2 regions of the Aliihoeflea sp. PC F10.4 genome follow, and region 2 is predicted to be linked to the other one. Evidence: predicted binding sites of a transcription regulator. Region 2 holds the regulator's gene; the other holds the start of a gene.
The links. The regulator LexA, encoded in region 2, represses DNA repair genes until DNA is damaged. The targets are predictions, from matches to a motif close to TGTTCNNNNTGTGTTCNG.
Positions count from the first base shown of each region.

Region 1: ACX82Z_RS03700 (ATP-dependent helicase) is a predicted target of LexA. The motif match lies at 5,115-5,132, and genes of this name have one in related genera.

Region 1 is NZ_JBTSWH010000001.1:753,777-763,116, forward strand. Features, by position in the region: gene ACX82Z_RS03685 (DapH/DapD/GlmU-related protein) at 1-540, shown strand, start outside; gene ACX82Z_RS03690 (hypothetical protein) at 713-1,057, shown strand; gene ACX82Z_RS03695 (hypothetical protein) at 1,118-2,281, opposite strand; gene ACX82Z_RS03700 (ATP-dependent helicase) at 2,463-5,084, opposite strand; gene ACX82Z_RS03705 (PBP1A family penicillin-binding protein) at 5,225-7,198, shown strand; gene ACX82Z_RS03710 (thioesterase family protein) at 7,202-7,684, opposite strand; gene ACX82Z_RS03715 (FAD-binding oxidoreductase) at 7,795-9,213, shown strand; gene ACX82Z_RS03720 (AsmA family protein) at 9,324-9,340, shown strand, end outside.
Region 2 is NZ_JBTSWH010000001.1:1,566,198-1,575,537, reverse strand. Features, by position in the region: gene ACX82Z_RS07855 (MFS transporter) at 1-262, shown strand, start outside; gene gltA (citrate synthase) at 409-1,698, opposite strand; gene gltX (glutamate--tRNA ligase) at 1,853-3,271, opposite strand; gene ACX82Z_RS07840 (ComEC/Rec2 family competence protein) at 3,386-5,749, shown strand; gene lexA (transcriptional repressor LexA) at 5,853-6,557, opposite strand; gene ACX82Z_RS07830 (DUF423 domain-containing protein) at 6,662-7,021, shown strand; gene recG (ATP-dependent DNA helicase RecG) at 6,999-9,107, opposite strand; gene ACX82Z_RS07820 (FAD assembly factor SdhE) at 9,197-9,340, shown strand, end outside.

The sequences.
Region 1 (9,340 bases), 810 kb from region 2:
GCGCGCGTCATTCTGCGCGAGGTCGAGATCGGCGATTTTTCTTATTTCGAGCGTCACGGCGAGGCGATCTATGCTTCGATCGGGAAGTTCTGTTCGATCGCGGCGAATGTGCGCATCAATGCGCTCGATCATCCGATGGAGCGGGTGACGACCCACAAGATCACCTATCGGCCGAACGAGTATTTCCGTTTTCACGGCGTCGACGGCGATTTTCGCGATCGTCGCCGCGATGCGCGGGTCAATATCGGCAATGATGTGTGGGTCGGGCACGGTGCGGTCGTCATGCCGGGCGTGACGATCGGCGACGGCGCGGTGATCGGTGCGAATGCCGTGGTCACGCGCGATGTCGAGCCTTACGAAGTGGTCGTGGGGACACCGGCCCGGCATCTGCGCTATCGGTTCGCACCTGAAATCATCTTTGCCCTGCGGGAGATAGCATGGTGGGGCTGGTCGCTGGAACAGCTCGCCTCGGCGATTCCGGACATGCAGGCGATATCGATCGAAGAATTCGTTCGCAAATATACGGTTTCGACAAAATAAAAATTAATTCAAATCGTCTCTATTAAACTCAACTGGTAAAGTTAATCTTCCGTATATAGGTTGTATTGATGAATTATTGCAATTTAAGATTGCATTAACCCTGCTTGTCTGGCTCTCTTGTTCTCGGAAGCGAAGCGTTTTTCGAAGCAATCTTTTCAACGGGAGAAGCCACATGAAATCCTTCATCATCGTCACGACCGCAACTCTTGCAATGGCCATTTCGGGTATGTCGGCACATGCCGGCGGCTGGGGCGGCGGCAGCTGGGGCGGCCACAATTCCAGTGCCAATTCGAGCGGCCTGATCAACGTCTCGCCGACCGTGCGCACCGGCAACGTCAACCTGCTCAACGGCACGGGTATCCTCAACAACTCGCCGATCGCCTCGGGCAATGTCGTTTCTGGCATCCTCAACGGCAACAAGACCGGCAACGGCATCCTGAGCGGTGTTCTGAACGGATCGACACTCGGCATTCTCGGCGGCAACAGCAAGCGCTATTCGGTCAAGGGCCGCCGCTGACATCTGCCGGACAGGTAACGGATAACGGGCGGTCCGCATGGATCGCCCGTTTTTCATCGGTCAAAGCTGTGTTCTGACGCCGATTGAGGCTTCAAGGCGCGACTTCGAAAAGCCGATATCCGGCGCGTCCTGCTCGCGATAGTCGACGCGGAACAGCATGGTGACGCGTTCGCCCGCTTTCCATCCGATCTCGCCGTAAAGCCCGCGCCGGTCCTCGTCATAAGCAATGACGAGATTGTCCCGGCGCTCGACGAACAATCCGGCTTTCAGCGCAAGGGTTTCGGCCAGGGGGATCAGTAATTCGGCCTCGCCGCGCCGAAACCAGGAAACGAGAAGATCGTCCGTGTCGTCGCTGTCGAAGCCGGTGCGGATCGCGCCGCGCAATTCGACGCCGCCGACAGGTGCGATGATGCTCGCTTCGATGGAGGGGCGGATGATCTCGACGAAATCGTAGGATGCGCGAAGCCATTCCGCACCGCCCGCAAAAGCGATTGCGATGCCGGACGAATGCTGACGGCTCGCCTCGCCGCGAAGCCGAATCCGGTCGAGCGCGACCGTTTCCTCGAACAGGCCGGAGACCGTCGTGCGTTCACCGTTCGCCCTTATGCCGAGCGTCCGGCCGCCGTCGAAAGTCTGCGTCAGTCCCTGCGACAGTGCGATACGGTCGCGGTCGGGTTCGAGGCGCAGCGCAGGGATCAGGTCGTCCTCGAAGCGCGTGTCGCCCGCCCGTTCGCGAAAGCCGCTCAATTCGCTCGTGGAAATGAGCGCGGGCGTCAGCCGCAAGCCGACGAGGATGCTTGCGCCGCCGACCGTCTTGTCCGTTCTCGTGCCGAGCGCGAGATCGTCGATGACGAAGGCGTCACCTTCGCGCGTGTGCCGCAGGAACGCGCTCGCCTGAATTTCGGTGTCCGGCGTAAGGCGCAGCGTCGTCTTGCCCTGAAGGCCGATCGCGGCGTCGTTCTCGATCGTGAACGTATCGAAGCGGCGCAATTCGCCGTCGAGCGTCAGCGTCGTGCGGCCGAGATCATGGTCAAAATCACCCGACAGCGCGCCGCGCAAAAGCGTGTACCAGTCGGAAACTGCGAGCGGATCGTCGAGCGCGTTGTCGGTGACATGGCGAGAGGCGGATATTTCTGCGCGAAACGGGTTCGATTTCGTTTCGGTTGCGCTGCCCGGTTGCATGGCTGCGAACAGGATCGAGGCTGCAAGAAGGACGGCGCGCATGGGACCTCGGTTCGACGTCGCTAAATCCGCGAAACCCCTTCCGCCGCGGGGGTGGTGTGACGGAAGGGGTCCCGGAAGCGAACCGCCCGAAAGCGGAGCTTTGCAAGGCACCATTGCCGTGCAAGCGCAGATTTGCATTTGCAACTTAAAAGTGTATTAAAAATATAATGCAACCAAATCGCTATGCAGCGGTGACAAAACCATCAAGCACGCGCTTTTGACCTGCCTTGTCGAAATCGATGGTGAGCTTGTTGCCTTCGATCGTGCGGATGTTGCCGTTTCCGAATTTCTGGTGGAACACGCGGTCCCCAACCGAGAACGCCGAAGGCGTGTCGGCGACCGACCGGGCGACAAGCTCGCCTTCGATCGTGCGCGCCTTGACCGAGCCGCGACCTGCGCCGAAGCCTGAATCCGGTTCGCCATAGCCGATACGCTCGACTTGATGGCCCGAGCGGGAACCCCAGTTGCGGTCGGTTGCCTCGGTGCGGTTCTTCTGCGCGCGCTGCCAACCGGGTGTCGCATAGGTGTTGGAAAAGGACCCGGCGTCGTCGAAACGCGATGCGCCGTAGGGATTTCGCCTACCGCCGAACCCGCCATTATGGTCGATGCCGTATCCGCCATAGGTATTGCCGGCCTCGGCGATCTCGATATGCGCTTCTGGCAGTTCTTCGAGGAAGCGGGAGGGGATCGTCGTCTGCCACAGGCCGTGGATGCGACGGTTCGACGTGAACCACAAATGCAGGTTCTTCTTGGCGCGCGTCAGCCCGACATAGGCGAGGCGGCGCTCTTCCTCCAACCCCGAACGCCCGCCTTCGTCGAGTGCGCGCTGATGCGGGAAAAGCCCTTCCTCCCAGCCGGGCAGGAAGACCGTGTCGAACTCAAGCCCCTTGGCCGAATGGAGCGTCATGATGGAAACGGCGTCCATCTCTTCCTTCTGCTCGGAATCCATGACAAGCGCGACATGTTCGAGGAACGAGCGCAGCGACTCGTAGTCCTCCATCGAGCGGATCAGTTCTTTCAAATTGTCGAGCCGTCCGGGCGCTTCGGCCGAACGGTCGTTCTTCCACATGTCGGTGTAGCCGCTTTCCTCGAAGATCATTTCCGCGAGTTCGGTATGCGGCATCGTCTCAAGCGCGGCCTGCCAGCGGGCGAAATTCGCCGCGACCTCGCGCAAGCTCGCGCGGGGCTTGGGCTTCAGTTCGTCGCTTTCGGCAAGCTTTGCGGCCGCTTCGAGCATGGGAATACGCAGGGCGCGCGCGGTATCGTGAACGAGGCGAACCGTCGTTTCGCCAAGCCCACGCTTCGGCACGTTGACGATGCGCTCGAAGGCGAGATCGTCGGCCGGCTGCGCGACCACGCGGAAATAGGCCATCGCATCGCGGATTTCCTGGCGCTCGTAAAAGCGCGGCCCGCCGATGACGCGGTAGTTCAGGCCGAGCGTGACGAAACGATCTTCGAATTCGCGCATCTGAAACGAAGCACGCACGAGGATCGCCATGTCATTGAGGTTTGTGCCCTTGCGCTGGGTCGCCTCTATCTCCTCGCCGACCGCGCGGGCCTCCTCTTCCGAATCCCAAGCCGCATGGACCATGACGCGCTTATCGTCCGGGTCCGGCTGGTCGGTGAAAAGCGTCTTGCCGAGCCGGCCCTCATTATGCGCGATCAGATGCGAGGCAGCGCCCAGAATATGCGCGGTCGAGCGATAGTTGCGCTCAAGACGGATGACGGCTGCGCCCGGAAAGTCCTTTTCGAAACGCAGGATGTTGTCGACCTCGGCACCGCGCCAGCCATAGATCGACTGATCGTCGTCGCCTACGCAGCATATGTTTACGCTCGCGGCCGAGCGCTCGCTTCGCTCGCTGGCCTGCGCGGGCGCGTCCGAAAAGTCGGGCGGCAGCCGGTCGGCTGCTCGGCCTTCGGCCGGATGGTCAGCCTTGGTTCCAGGCCGCTGAGCCAAAAGGCGCAGCCACATATATTGCGCGGTGTTGGTGTCCTGATACTCGTCGACGAGGATGTATTTGAAGCGCCGGTGATATTCGGCCAGCACATCCGGGTGGCCCTTGAAGATGCGGATCGGATGGCACAGGAGATCGCCGAAATCGCAGGCGTTCAGCGTCTGGAGCCGGTCCTGATAGGCCGTGTAAAGCTCGCGGCCCTTGCCGTTCGCGAAGGCGCGGGCGTCGCCTTCGGGAATTTCCTTCGGGCCGAGGCCCTTATTCTTCCACCCGTCGATCATCTGCGCGAACTGGCGCGCCGGCCAGCGCTTGTCGTCCAGCCCCTCGGCCTGGATCAACTGCTTGATCAGGCGGATAACGTCGTCGGTGTCGAGGATCGTGAAGCCCGATTTCAGGCCAGCGAGTTCGGCGTGCTTGCGCAGGATCTTCACGCCGATCGAGTGGAACGTGCCAAGCCATGGCATGCCTTCCACGGCCTCGCCGACGAGAACGCCGACACGCGTCTTCATCTCGCGCGCTGCCTTGTTGGTGAAGGTGACGGCGAGAATTTGCGACGGGAATGCAAGCCCGGAAGACAGGATATGCGCGATGCGCGTGGTCAGAACGCGCGTCTTGCCCGTACCCGCGCCGGCCAGCACGAGAACCGGACCCTCGGTTGTCTCCACGGCGCGGCGCTGTTCGGGGTTTAGGCCGCTCAGATAATCGACAGGCGGCGCGGAAGGCCGACGGGCCGCCATCGCGCGTGCGGCGATGCCCCCTTGCCCGTGCTGGGGCGCGGGCGTGGAAGATGGGCGGCGGGGACCGTCGTCCTCGTCGAAGAAGGGAATATCGTCTGGAAATCCGGACATGATGGCAGCAATGTAGTGATTCGGGACCGAAAGACCAGAACGCGAACATTTCAAAGCGTCAGGGCGCGGCGATGTAGAGGCTTGGCAAGGAGCCATAATGTAGCCTATCGGGAACGCCGATTGGCCTATCGCGAGTGGACATGGAAAACAGCGGCACTGCCGAGCGTAACGACGACGATTCGTCCGGCTCGCGAAAATTCGACATCCGCCGATGGAGCTGGCGACGGCGCATCCTCGCGGCAGCGGCAGCGCTGTTCGTTCTTGGCTGCGTGGTCGTCGCAGGCGTGATGGCATGGGCCTTGCGCGACGTTCCATGGGACGAGATCGCAGACGGCACCATTGCGCCGGTCGTCGTTCTTGAAAGTGCGGACGGCACGCCGCTCGTTCAGGAAGGTCCGTATCAGGGCGCGTACACGCCGCTCGATGCGTTTCCGCAGCATCTGATCGATGCGGTTTTGAGCATAGAGGACCGGCGTTTCTACCAGCATTGGGGCATCGACTGGCGCGGCATCGCGCGCGCATTCGTGCGCAATCTCGATGCGGGCGAGGTGGTGCAGGGCGGCTCGACGATCACCCAGCAGCTCATCAAGATTTCGTATCTGGAGCGCGACCGGACCTACAGGCGCAAGATTCAGGAACTCGTCATCGCGCTCTGGCTCGAACGGCGTCTCGGCAAGGACGAAGTCCTGACGCGCTATTTGAACAATATCTATCTTGGCGCAGGTGCGACAGGCGTGCCGGCGGCTGCGCGGATTTACTACGACAAGGAACCGGGCGAACTCGATCTGGCCGAATCCGCGACGATCGCCGGGCTGATCATCGCTCCGTCCGTGCTGAACCCGATCGCAAACGCCGACCGGGCGGAAGAGCGGGCGCGCGTCGTCCTCGACGCGATGGCGGCCAACGGCAAGATCACAGAGGAAGAAGCCCAAGCGGCGAAAGACGCTTACGCGCAGTTGCAGCCGAGCCGGCCGGCCGCACGCTCGGGAAGCTGGTTCGCCGACTGGGCGATGCGCGAGGCGCGCGAGATTGCCGCCGACTATCGCGGCACGATCACCGTCTCGACGACGATCGAACCGCAATTGCAGGCCGTCGCGGACCGAGTCGTGCGCGAGGTGCTGGACGGGGCAGGCGAACGGGCGGAGGGCCTGCAGGCCGCGCTCGTGGCGCTCGGCCCAGATGGAGCCGTTCTGGCGATGGTCGGTGGCCGCGACTATCGCCAGAACAGCTTCAACCGGGCGGTCGATGCGCGCCGTCAACCCGGCTCGACCTTCAAGACCTTCGTTCTCTTCGCGGCGCTTCAGGCGGGCATTGATCCCCGCGCGCTGGTGCCGGACGAGCCGATCACCATCAACGGATGGACGCCGGAGAATTTCGGCGGTCGCTATTACGGTCTGGTGCCGATCTACGAGGCGTTCGTGCGTTCGCTCAACGCGGCAACGGTCGTGCTTGCGCAGGAAGTCGGCCTCACCCACGTCGCCGCAGCGGCGCATGATCTGGGCATCGACGCGGAACTGACCGAAACGCCCGCGCTGGCGCTCGGCGCATCCGAGGTCACGCTTCTGGACCTGACGGGCGCGTATGCTTCGATCCTTGCCGGCGTCGCACCGGTGGAGCCTTGGGGTATCGACGGATTTCGCGCCGCAGAGACGGGCCAGGCATTTCGTATAGGTCAGACGCGGCAGCCGGACATCGACATCTCGCCGTTTCAGGACGAGATGATCCGCCTCTTGAGCATGGTGGTGGAGCAGGGGACCGGGCAGGCCGCGCGGATCGACGGATTTGCCGCCGGCAAGACCGGAACCAGTCAGAACTACCGTGACGCGCTTTTCGTCGGGTTTACTCAAAATCTCGTCGTCGGCGTCTGGGTTGGCAATGACGACGACACGCCGATGCAGGGCGTGACGGGCGGTTCGCTGCCGGCCGAAATCTGGAAGGCCTTTATCGAGGGAACCACGATGGACGCGCTGGCGCGTTCGGACAGCGACACTGAGGCCGGAACCGTCGCGCAGGCATGCAACGTGCAGGCTTGCGCGCAAGCCTATCGCTCATTTCGCGCGTCCGATTGTAGCTATCAACCCTATGGCGGCGCCCGGCAATTGTGCGAGCGTTGATCGTCAGCCTTTGCGCTTGATGCCGATCGAGCGGCCGGCGCGCTCCGGCTTCGGCAGGGCGGCGTGGGCGGAGCGCATGCCTTTGAGATTCGTCAGAATATCGTCCGGAAAAAGCGCGACCTTGGGGCCGGTCATGTCGACATGAAGCGTCAGTGATTCCGATGTCGCGGCCAGCCAGCCGTCGACATGATGCAGTTCCTGAAAATAGTGGAACCGTTTTTCGTCGAAATCGAGAAGGTGGAACGTGGCGTTCACCTGATGACTTAGATGCAGTTCGCGCACGTAACAGACGTGGACTTCGGCCGTATAGGTCGTCAGCTTGCGCTCTTCAGCATAGCGCGGACCCATGCCCAGCATCTCGAACGCCTCGTCGGCCGCCCGGTCGAACAGGACGTTGTAGTAGGCCATGTTGAGATGGCCGTTATAGTCGATCCAATCCTTTTCGATTTCCATGGTTCGGGACACGAGCGGGGCCGGTATCGACATTCTGCTTCTCTCCTTTGATACGCATGCTTCCCATCGAAAGCGTTTTGCAGGTTGGCTGGATAGCGTTACAGAATCGGGAAGCAGTGGTCCACATTGACCGGAGGAACGAGATGGCGCTGGCGGAACTGATCGATATCGAACGCAACGAAACCGGGATCGAAGTCACCGTCGCAAAGCTTGCCGCGCGCTTCGGGGATCGTTTCCAGACCGGCGAGGCCATTCGCCGGCAGCACTCGCACACGACGAGCTACATTCCCTCCCAGCTTCCCGACGGCGTCTTTTTCGCCGAGAATGAAGCGGAGGTGCAGGAGGCCGTGCGACTTTGCGCGGCCAATCGCGTGCCGATCATCGCGTTCGGCACGGGCACGTCGCTCGAAGGGCATGTCAACGCGCCGGGCGGCGGCATCTCGCTCGACCTGTCGCGCATGAATCGCATTGTCGCGGTCCACGCCGAAGATCTGGACTGCGTGATCGAACCGGGCGTAACGCGTGAAGACCTCAACGCCTATCTGCGCGACACAGGCCTTTTCTTTCCGATCGATCCGGGCGCGAATGCGAGCCTTGGCGGCATGGCGTCGACGCGCGCGTCGGGAACCAACGCCGTGCGCTATGGTACGATGCGCGACAATGTGATTTCGCTGCGTGCGGTGATGGCGGATGGGCGCGTGATGCAGACTGCGCGGCGCGCGCGGAAATCGTCTGCCGGATATGACCTGACGCGGCTTTTGATCGGCGCGGAAGGCACGCTCGGCATCATCACCGAACTCAATTTGAAGCTTTACGGCATCCCGCAGGCGGTCTCCGGCGGGGTCTGCCAGTTTCCGAGCATCGAGGCGGCGTGCCAGGCGGTCATCGCGACGATCCAGATGGGCATTCCGGTCGCGCGCATCGAACTGGTCAATGCGCTCGGCATGCGCTCTCTCAACGCCTATTCGCAACTGGACTACGCGGAAAGCCCGTGCCTTTTCCTCGAATTTCACGGCTCGGAGAACGGCGTGGCCGAACAGGCGCAAAGCTTCGGCGAAATCGCCGACGAGTTCGGCGGTGGGCCGTTTTTATGGACCAACGTCGCCGAGGAACGAGCAAAACTGTGGAAGGCGCGGCACAACGCCTATTGGGCCGGGATGGCGCTTCGTCCGGGCGCTAACGCGCTCATCACCGATGTCTGCGTTCCGATCTCGCGCCTTGCCGACTGCATCACCGAGACGGAGGCGGACATCGCGGCGAACGGCTTCGTCGCGCCGATAGTCGGCCATGTCGGCGACGGCAATTTTCACGTTCAGATCATGATCGATACGGACGACCGCGACGAGGTCGAACGTGCCGAATCCTTCGTCGGCCGGCTCAACATGCGCGCGATCGGCATGGACGGCACATGCACCGGCGAGCATGGCGTCGGGCAGGGCAAGATTGGCTATCTTGAGAAGGAACACGGGGCAGGGCTCGACTATATGCGCGCGATCAAGGCGGCGCTCGACCCGAACAACATCATGAATCCGGGGAAAATCCTCCCTCCCGCGCATTCGTGAAGCAGCGTTTCGATTTGCCCCTGTATCGATCTGCGCCGACAGGGTAATCCTACCCGTCAAATGCACGATTCATGATCTGGAGCTGATCGCTGGCACGTCTGTTCGTCTTCATCGGCGGCTTGTTGGT
Region 2 (9,340 bases):
GATGGTCTACGGCCCGATTGCGGCCATCTTGGTCGAGATGTTCCCGACCCGCATCAGATACACCGGCATGTCGTTGCCCTATCATATCGGTAACGGCTGGTTCGGCGGTCTGCTCCCGGCGACGGTGTTCGCCATGAGCGCGGCACGCGGCGACATCTACTTCGGCCTTTGGTATCCGATCGCAATCGCCGCGATGACCCTCGTCATCGGCGTGCTCTTCGTCCGCGATACGAAAGACACGAACCTCGACGCCGTCGAATAGGACAACGTGTTCATACGAAGCGAAAAGGCCCGGGAAATCCCGGGCCTTTTCTTTTGAGGCCGTTGCCCTTCGAACTATCGTCGGCATTGCCGCGGCATAAAAAAACCCCGGCAAATGCCGGGGCTTCGATCTTTGTGGTGAGCCGATCAGCGCTTGGCGATCGGCACGTAATCGCGTTCCGTCTGGCCGGTATAAAGCTGACGCGGGCGCCCGATGCGCTGGCCCGGGTCCTCGATCATTTCCTTCCACTGGGCCACCCAGCCGACGGTGCGCGCGAGCGCGAACAGGACGGTGAACATGGTCGTGGGGAAGCCGAGCGCCTTCAGCGTGATACCCGAATAGAAGTCGATGTTCGGGTAGAGCTTCTTTTCGATGAAATACTCGTCCGTCAGCGCGATCTTCTCAAGTTCCATCGCGACGTCGAGAAGCGGATCGTCCTTGATACCGAGTTCGGCCAGAACTTCATGCGTGGTCTTTTGCATGATCTTGGCGCGGGGATCGTAATTCTTGTAGACGCGGTGTCCGAAGCCCATCAGGCGGAACGGATCGTCCTTGTCCTTGGCGCGGCCGATGAACTCGGGAATACGGTCCACCGAGCCGATTTCGGCCAGCATGTTGAGAGCGGCTTCGTTCGCACCGCCGTGAGCAGGGCCCCACAGGCATGCGATGCCAGCGGCGATGCAGGCGAACGGGTTCGCGCCCGACGAACCGGCGAGGCGAACCGTCGAGGTCGACGCATTCTGCTCGTGGTCGGCGTGAAGGATGAAGATGCGCTCCATGGCGCGCGCCAGCACCGGATTGACCTTATAGTCCTCGCACGGCACGGCAAAGCACATATGCAGGAAGTTGGCGGCGAAGGAGAGTTCGTTCTTCGGATAAACGAAGGGCTGGCCGATATGGTATTTGTAGGCCATCGCCGCGATCGTCGGCATCTTCGCGATCAGACGGATCGAGGCGACCATGCGCTGATGCGGATCGGAGATGTCCGTCGAGTCGTGGTAGAACGCCGAAAGTGCGCCGACGACACCGCACATGACGGCCATCGGGTGCGCGTCACGGCGAAATCCGGTGAAGAAGCGCGACATCTGTTCATGCACCATCGTGTGATGCGTGACGCGATAGTCGAAATCTTCCTTTTGCGCCTTGGTCGGCAGTTCGCCGTAAAGCAGCAGATAGCAGGTTTCGAGGAAATCGCCGTGCTCGGCGAGCTGGTCGATCGGGTAGCCGCGATGAAGCAGGATGCCTTCGTCGCCATCGATATAGGTGATCTCGGATTCGCAGCTCGCGGTCGAGGTGAAACCCGGATCGTAGGTGAAAGCGCCGGTATTCTTATAAAGCGCCGAAATGTCGATGACGTCCGGGCCGACCGAACCTTTCCGTACCTTGAATTCGTGGCTGTCGCCGCCGAAATCCAGTTTCGCCGTCCCTTCAGTCATATCAACACCTCATTCATGCGGAACACTCTTATTGCGGGCGTAATTTAGTGAAATTTCACGCGAACCCGTATGGTGCGCGCTTTAGCTATCGCATTTGGTTCAGCGTGCCAAGTTCGTCGTCAGTCGTATGCTGCAATGCGGCAAGTCATGCAAATCACAACTGATCCTTCAGCCGCGCGAGGCTCTCTTCACGCCCAAGAACGGCAAGAACGTCGAACACACCTGGCGACACCGAACGGCCGGTCAAGGCGGCTCGCAGGGGCTGCGCAGCCTTGCCGAGTTTCAGCCCGGTTTCCTCGGCATAGGACCGCACGGCCGCTTCCGTGGTCTGTGAGCCCCAATCGTCGACGGTTTCGAGCTTCGGCATGAGGCCGGCGAGCGCATCGCGCCCACCATCGGAAAGAATCTGAGCGGCTTTTTCATCCAGTTCAAGCGGACGTTTGGCAAAAAGGAAGCTGGCGCCGTCCTTGAGTTCGACGAGCGTTTTGGCGCGGTCTTTCAAGCCCGCCATCGCGGCGCGTAACTGGTCTCGCTTCGGCAAATCAAGCTTCGCCAGCATCTCGTCGCCATCGGGCAGATAGGGCAGAGTGGCTTCAAGCTGATCCAGAAGCTCGCCATCGTCGCTCTGGCGCATATAGACGCCGTTCAGCGCCTCAAGCTTTGCGAAATCGAAACGCGCCGCGCCTTTGTTCACGTCCTCGATCTCGAACCATTCGATCATCTGGTCGAGCGTCATGATCTCGTCGTCGCCATGGCTCCAGCCAAGCCGTACTAGGTAGTTACGCAGTGCGGCCGGCAGATAGCCCATCTCGCGATAAGCCTCTACGCCGAGCGCACCGTGGCGTTTGGAAAGCTTTGCGCCGTCCGAGCCATGGATCAGCGGGATATGCGCCATTACCGGCACATCCCATTCCATCGCCTCGTAGATGATGCTCTGGCGCGCGGCGTTGGTCAGATGATCGTCGCCGCGAATGATGTGCGTGACGCCCATGTCGTGATCGTCGACAACGACGGCGTGCATATAGGTCGGGTTGCCGTCCGAGCGCAGGATGATGAAATCGTCGAGGTCCTTGTTGGGGAAGCGCACCTCCCCCTGCACCTTGTCTTGAACGATAGTATAGCCATCCTGCGGCGCCTTGATCCGCACGACCGGCTTGACGCCCGCAGGCGCTTCGGATGGATCGCGATCGCGCCAGCGACCATCATAGCGCGGCGGCTTGCCTTCGGCGCGGGCCTTTTCTCGCATTTCGGTCAATTCGTCTTGCGAGGCGTAGCAGTGATAAGCCTTGCCGCGTTTCACGAGCTCCTGGGCGATTTCCCGATGTCGCTCGGCGCGCTCGAATTGCGATACCGGCTCTCCGTCCCAGTCGAGGCCGAGCCATTTAAGCCCGTCGAGAATGGCGGCCGTCGCCGCATCGGTCGAGCGCTCGCGGTCCGTATCCTCGATGCGCAAGAGCATCTTCCCGCCCGTGTGTCTGGCATAGAGCCAGTTAAACAGCGCCGTGCGTGCGCCGCCAATATGCAGATAGCCAGTGGGCGAGGGAGCAAAGCGTGTGACGACGGGACGGGTCATGGATGTTCCTGATTTTCGCAGCCGTATCGCCGAAGCGATATGTGGCGTTCTCGTGGCGCTCATGTAGCATAGGCAAGTCGCGGTGCAAGCACCGGGAACGGCCGTGGGGGCACGATGGGGGACAGACGGGAGACGATCGTCATCGACGAGCGGCGCTTATTAGGCGGTGTTCAGGATCCGTTTGTTTCGGCACAGTCGATCACTGCCGCCGGAAAATCTTCATATGCGGTGCCGGCCCGGTTGCGGCACCGGATCGGTCGGTTCGGGTTCAGTCTCGCTTCACTGCAACGATCGGTGGAATATGAACTTGACCATGGAATGGCGTTCCTGTTCGTGCCGGTGTTGCTCGCATTGGGAACGCTCATCTATTTCAACCTGCCTTGGGAGCCCGGTTTCGTCAGTCTCTTGGTACCGGTTCTGATCAGCCTCGCCCTCCTGCCGGCAACCGTTGCCGGAGGGGTGACGCGCGCCGCCATCGCCGCGATTCTCCTGACGTTTGCGGGAATGATGGCGGCGAAGGTCGAGACGAGGCTAGCCGATACAAAAGTTCTAGGATCGGAGATCACGATCCAGCTCACTGGACGCGTCGTGCGCATAGAGCATCAGGAAAGCGGCCGCGTGCGGCTTACACTCGATGTCGTCTCGACCGGCCGTCCAGAACTGCGCTATGCGCCCGACCGGGTCCGCGTCACGGCGCGTTCGATTCCCGATGGCCTCGTGCCCGGCGCAGGCGTTGTCGGCATCGCCCGCCTGATGCCGCCGTCGGGGCCGGTGCGCCCGCAAAGCTACGATTTCGCCTTCAAGCGCTATTTCGACGGCATTGGCGGTAGCGGCTTTTTCATGAGAGGACCGGACGCAACGGAACTCGCGACGGCATCGACGCGCAAGGAGCGCCTTGGCACATGGATCGAAAGTCGGCGCGGCGATGTGGCCGAGCGGATCGTCGCGCGTATCGGCGGCATGGAAGGCGGCATTGCAGCCGCGTTGATCACAGGGATACGAACAGGCATTCCCGAAGCTGCCAATGAAGCGATGCGGATTACCGGACTCTACCATGTCATATCGATCTCGGGGCTGCACATGGCGCTCGTCGGCGGCACGATCATGGTCTCCATCCGCACGGCGGCTGCGTTTTTTCCCGGTCTTGCCACGCGGCATCCGGTGAAAAAATACGCCGCCGGCACCGCCCTGTTCGGCACAGGATTTTACCTCATCGTGTCGGGCGGGGACATCGCCGCACAGCGCGCGTTCCTGATGCTTGCCGTCATGCTGATCGCGGTTTTGTTCGATCGCGCGGCGCTGACGATGCGCAATCTGGCGATATCGGCACTGATCATCATCCTCGTCTCACCGCATGAGGTGATCGGCCCGAGCTTCCAGATGTCGTTTGCCGCGACCGCCGCGCTGATTGCCGCATATGGCGCTTGGAGCGCACGCAAGCGCGATCGTCTTGAAGATCGCGGCCCACCGCCGAAGGCGGGTCTGCTCCGCTCCGGTTTGTCCAACGCAACGGCACTTGCGATGACATCGATCATAGCAGGGGTGGCAACGGCGTTGTTCACCGCCTGGCACTTCCAGCAGATCTCTCCATTGGGCGTCATCGCAAATCTCACAGCGATGCCGCTCGTTTCCATCATCATCATGCCCATGGCGGTGCTCGCGACAGTCTTGATGCCGGTTGGTCTCGATGGCCTGCCGCTCGACCTGATGGGGATGGGCATATGGGGAATGACGACGATCGCGTTCTGGTTGGCCGAGAGATCGGCGTTCGATGCGACCGGTGCCATACCGCTTTCCGCGGTGCTGGTTCTGACTTGCGCACTCGTCATTTTGACCATGACGGGAGGTGTCCTGCGCTGGGCGGCGGTACCGCTGATCGCTGCTGGCATTGCGCTGCTCGCAACACGCCAATTGCCGGACGTGTTGATTTCAGAAGACGCGCGGCTGGTTGCAGTTAGCACGACAAGCGGCGGCATCGCGGTCAATCGCCAGCGTCCGAACCGCTTCACGATCCAGAACTGGCTACGAGCCTTCGACGTGCAGAATTTCGAACGGCCATTAGGGCCGGAACAGGTCGTGCCTGGGCAGACTGACGGCGTCTTCGTCTGCCATGAAGGGCTTTGCACCGCGACGAGTGCGAAAGGAAACGTCATTGCTTATGCCGAAACAGCAGAAATCGCTGAACAGGTTTGCGGCGAGGCAGGGCTGATCGTCATTGCGGACGCGACCGCCGAAAACCCATGTCGCGCCCCTTCGGTGAAGGTAATAACCGCGCGCGATCTGGCAAGAGGCGGCAGTGCGCAGATCACATGGCGGAGCGAGGGAGCGGCACAACCTCACATACGATATGCGATCACCGAGCCATATCGACCCTGGCACGATCATCGCCGCTTCTCACGCGCCGCGCGCGGAATGGGACCTTACGTCCGTCCCGAACGACCGGCACCAGCCGAGCCATCGCAAGCCGAAAACGACTGATCATTGATGCGTTGGCATATAACCACCCATCGAACCGAACACCGGCTTCCTTCTCGATAACCTCGCTCGCCCTGTGTCAACCCAGGTCGTATCAGCTTCCAGTTCAGTATTTCCGGATCAGCCCGACCAGCTTGCCCTGCACCTTCACACGGTCCGAGCCGTAGATCTTGGTCTCATAGGCCGGATTGGCGGCCTCGAGTGCAATCGACGCGCCTTTGCGGCGAAAGCGTTTGAGCGTCGCTTCCTGATCGTCGACGAGTGCGACCACGATTTCGCCTGGCGTCGCGGATTGGCCCGAGCGGATGATAACTGTGTCACCATCAAGGATACCGGCCTCGACCATTGAATCGCCGTGAACTTCCAGCGCGTAATGCTCGCCACCCGTCAGCATGTCTGGCGGGACGGTAACGGCGCGTGTTGCGTGCTGGATGGCGTCGATCGGCACACCTGCCGCGATCCGCCCCATGACTGGAACCTCGATGGGACCGCGGGTCGCGGGCTGTAGCGGCTGTCGTTCCGGCTTCGCCGCAGGCTTATCCGAGAGGCTGCCCTGAATGACGCTCGGTTGAAAGCGTTTCGGAGGCTGAGAAATCGACTCCGGCAGCTTGATAACTTCCAGGGCGCGCGCCCGGTTTGGCATGCGGCGCAAGAAGCCTCGCTCCTCAAGAGCGGTGATCAGCCGGTGAATGCCGGATTTTGAAGCCAACCCCAGCGCTTCCTTCATTTCGTCGAAGGAGGGCGGCACACCGCTCTCCTTGAGGCGCTGATGGATGAAGAGAAGGAGTTCGTGTTGCTTGCGCGTCAGCATGGCTGGCCTTAAAAGGAATCGTTAAAACAAAACCAGAACAAACCTACCTGTTCCAGTTGTGTTCTGCAAGAGTCACGACGAAATTGCATGAATCAGGGGCTGAAATGATTGAACCGGGGCGGATTCTCTTCGCAATAGGGGCGCTGTTCGGTGCAAGCGGCGTGGCCTTATCGGCGGTTGCAGCGCATCGCACAGGTGGCGATCTCGGCACGGCCGCGTCGTTCCTGCTTATCCATGCACCGGCCCTGCTGGTGGTATCGGCGGGGTGGTTCGGTCGATGGCAGATCGCGGGCGGCTGGACGATCGTTGCCGGCATTCTCTTATTTTGCGGCGATCTTGTCGCGCGCTCGTTCCTCGAAACGCGGCTTTTCCCGATGGCCGCTCCGGCAGGTGGCCTACTCCTGATCGCGGGCTGGCTGCTCGTGGCGCTTTCGGCATTCCTCAACCGGCGCGAATCAACCTGATCGCGTCGTCGCGGCCAAACAGATAGAGAAGCGTGCGGATTGCCTTGCCACGCGGACCGGTAAGGTCAGGGTCGCGGTCGAGCAAAAGGCGTGCGTCGTCGCGTGCGATGGCGAGAAGATCGGCGTGGTGTTCGAGCCGTGCAAGCTGGAAACCCGGCGTGCCGGACTGGCGCGTGCCGAGCAATTCGCCTTCGCCGCGCAGTTTCAAATCCTCTTCGGCGATGCGGAACCCGTCTTCGGTGTCGCGCATGACCGAAAGGCGCTGCTTCGCGATCTCGCCGAGCGGAGATTGATAGAGAAGCACGCAACTCGAAGCCGCATCGCCGCGCCCGACCCGTCCGCGCAACTGGTGCAGTTGCGCAAGGCCGAACCTTTCGGCGTGTTCGATGACGATAATGGTGGCGTCCGGCACGTCGACGCCGACCTCGATGACAGTCGTTCCAACGAGAATACGGGTGCGTCCGGCTTTAAAATCGGCCATCGCCTCGTCTTTCGCCGCGCCCGACATGCGGCCGTGAACCAGCCCGACATCGGAGCCGAAAATCTCGGCCAGCGCTTTATGCCGGTCGGCGGCGGACATCACGTCCATGCCTTCGGCTTCCTCCACGAGTGGGCAGATCCAGTAGATTTTCTGGCCTTCGCTCACTGCACGTCGAATGCGTTCGATCAGGTCCGACAGGCGTTCGAGAGGTAGCGTGACGGTCTGGATCGGCTGACGCCCGGCAGGCTTTTCGTCGAGGCGCGAGACATCCATGTCTCCGAACGCAGTCAGCACCAGCGTGCGCGGGATCGGAGTCGCTGTCATGACGAGAATGTCGACTGCCGCGCCTTTCGCGCCGATGGCAAGCCGCTGATGAACGCCGAAGCGGTGCTGCTCGTCGATCACCGCGAGCGCGAGGTCGCGGAAGGCCACCGCGTCCTGGAAGATCGCGTGCGTGCCGATGACGATATCGATGGACCCGTCGGCGATGGCGGCCAGCGTCTGCGCCCGTTCACGACCCTTTTCCCGGCCAGTCAGGATGGCGGCAGTGAGGCCGGCTTTCTCGGCCAAAGGAGCAATTGTCGAAAAATGCTGACGCGCGAGAATTTCGGTCGGAGCCATCAGCGCTGATTGCGCACCTGCCTCGGCGGCGCGCGCCATCGCCATCAGGGCGACCACCGTTTTTCCGGAGCCGACATCGCCCTGAAGCAAGCGCAGCATCCGGTCGGGCTGGGCAAGATCGGCCTCGATCTCACGAACCGAGCGTTCCTGCGCGCCGGTCAGGCCATAGGGCAGGGCGGCTCGCACCGCCTCGCCGCGCGACCCGTCGCCAGTCAGCTTGCGTCCTGCTAGTTTGCGCATCCGCATGCGCACCATCGCGAGCGCGACCTGTCCGGCAAGGAGCTCGTCATAGGCGAGACGCCGCCATGCCGGGCTTGTCGATTCGCAGTCGGCCGCGTTTTCGGGTCGATGCAGTTCGACAAGCGCCTCGCCGAATGTCGGGAATCGGTGACGGTCGAGGACGGACGCATCCTGCCATTCGGGCAGAGCGGGAAGGCGTTCGAGCGCGGACGAAATCGCCTTGCGCAGGAGCTTGGCCGAAAGTCCCGCCGTCATCGGATAGACGGGCTCGATCAAGGGCAGGGAGGCGGCATCTTCCTTGGCGACGATATGATCGGGATGGACCATGGACGGGCGGCCATTGAACCACTCGACCTTGCCCGAGACGACGATCTCGCTTCCCTCGGGCATCAGCTTTTCCAGCCATTGGCCTTTGGCGTGGAAAAAGGTCAGCGCGATCTCGCCCGTCTCATCGAATGCGAAGACACGGTAGGGCACCGAGCCACGTCCGCGCGGTGGAGGCTGATGACGGTCGACGGTCAGGTTGAGTGTGACGATGGAGCCTTCGCCGGACTGCGCTATGCCGGGGCGTCGCGTCCGGTCGATCACCGCATAGGGCGGCACGAAGAGAATATCGGCGGCGCGCAAATCACGGCCCGTCGTGTCGGCTGTCACGATGCGACGCATGAGGTCAGCCGTCTTCTCGCCGATGCCGACGAGCGAGGTGACAGGCGCGAAAAGAGGATCAAGTTCGGTGGGACGCATGGTGCGATACTATCGACGCGGTTCGAACGCGCAAAGGCTGACATCGGCCCTGTCAGACGCTATATGCGCGGGCCAACCGGATTTTCCCCATGTCAGACATCACCTTTCGCAACGACCCGCTCGAAATCCGCAAGCGCAAGGCGCGCTTTCGCGCCTGGCATCGCGGCACGCGCGAGGCTGATCTGGTCGTCGGCGGCTTTGCGGATCGGGAACTGCCAAGCCTTGCAAACGCC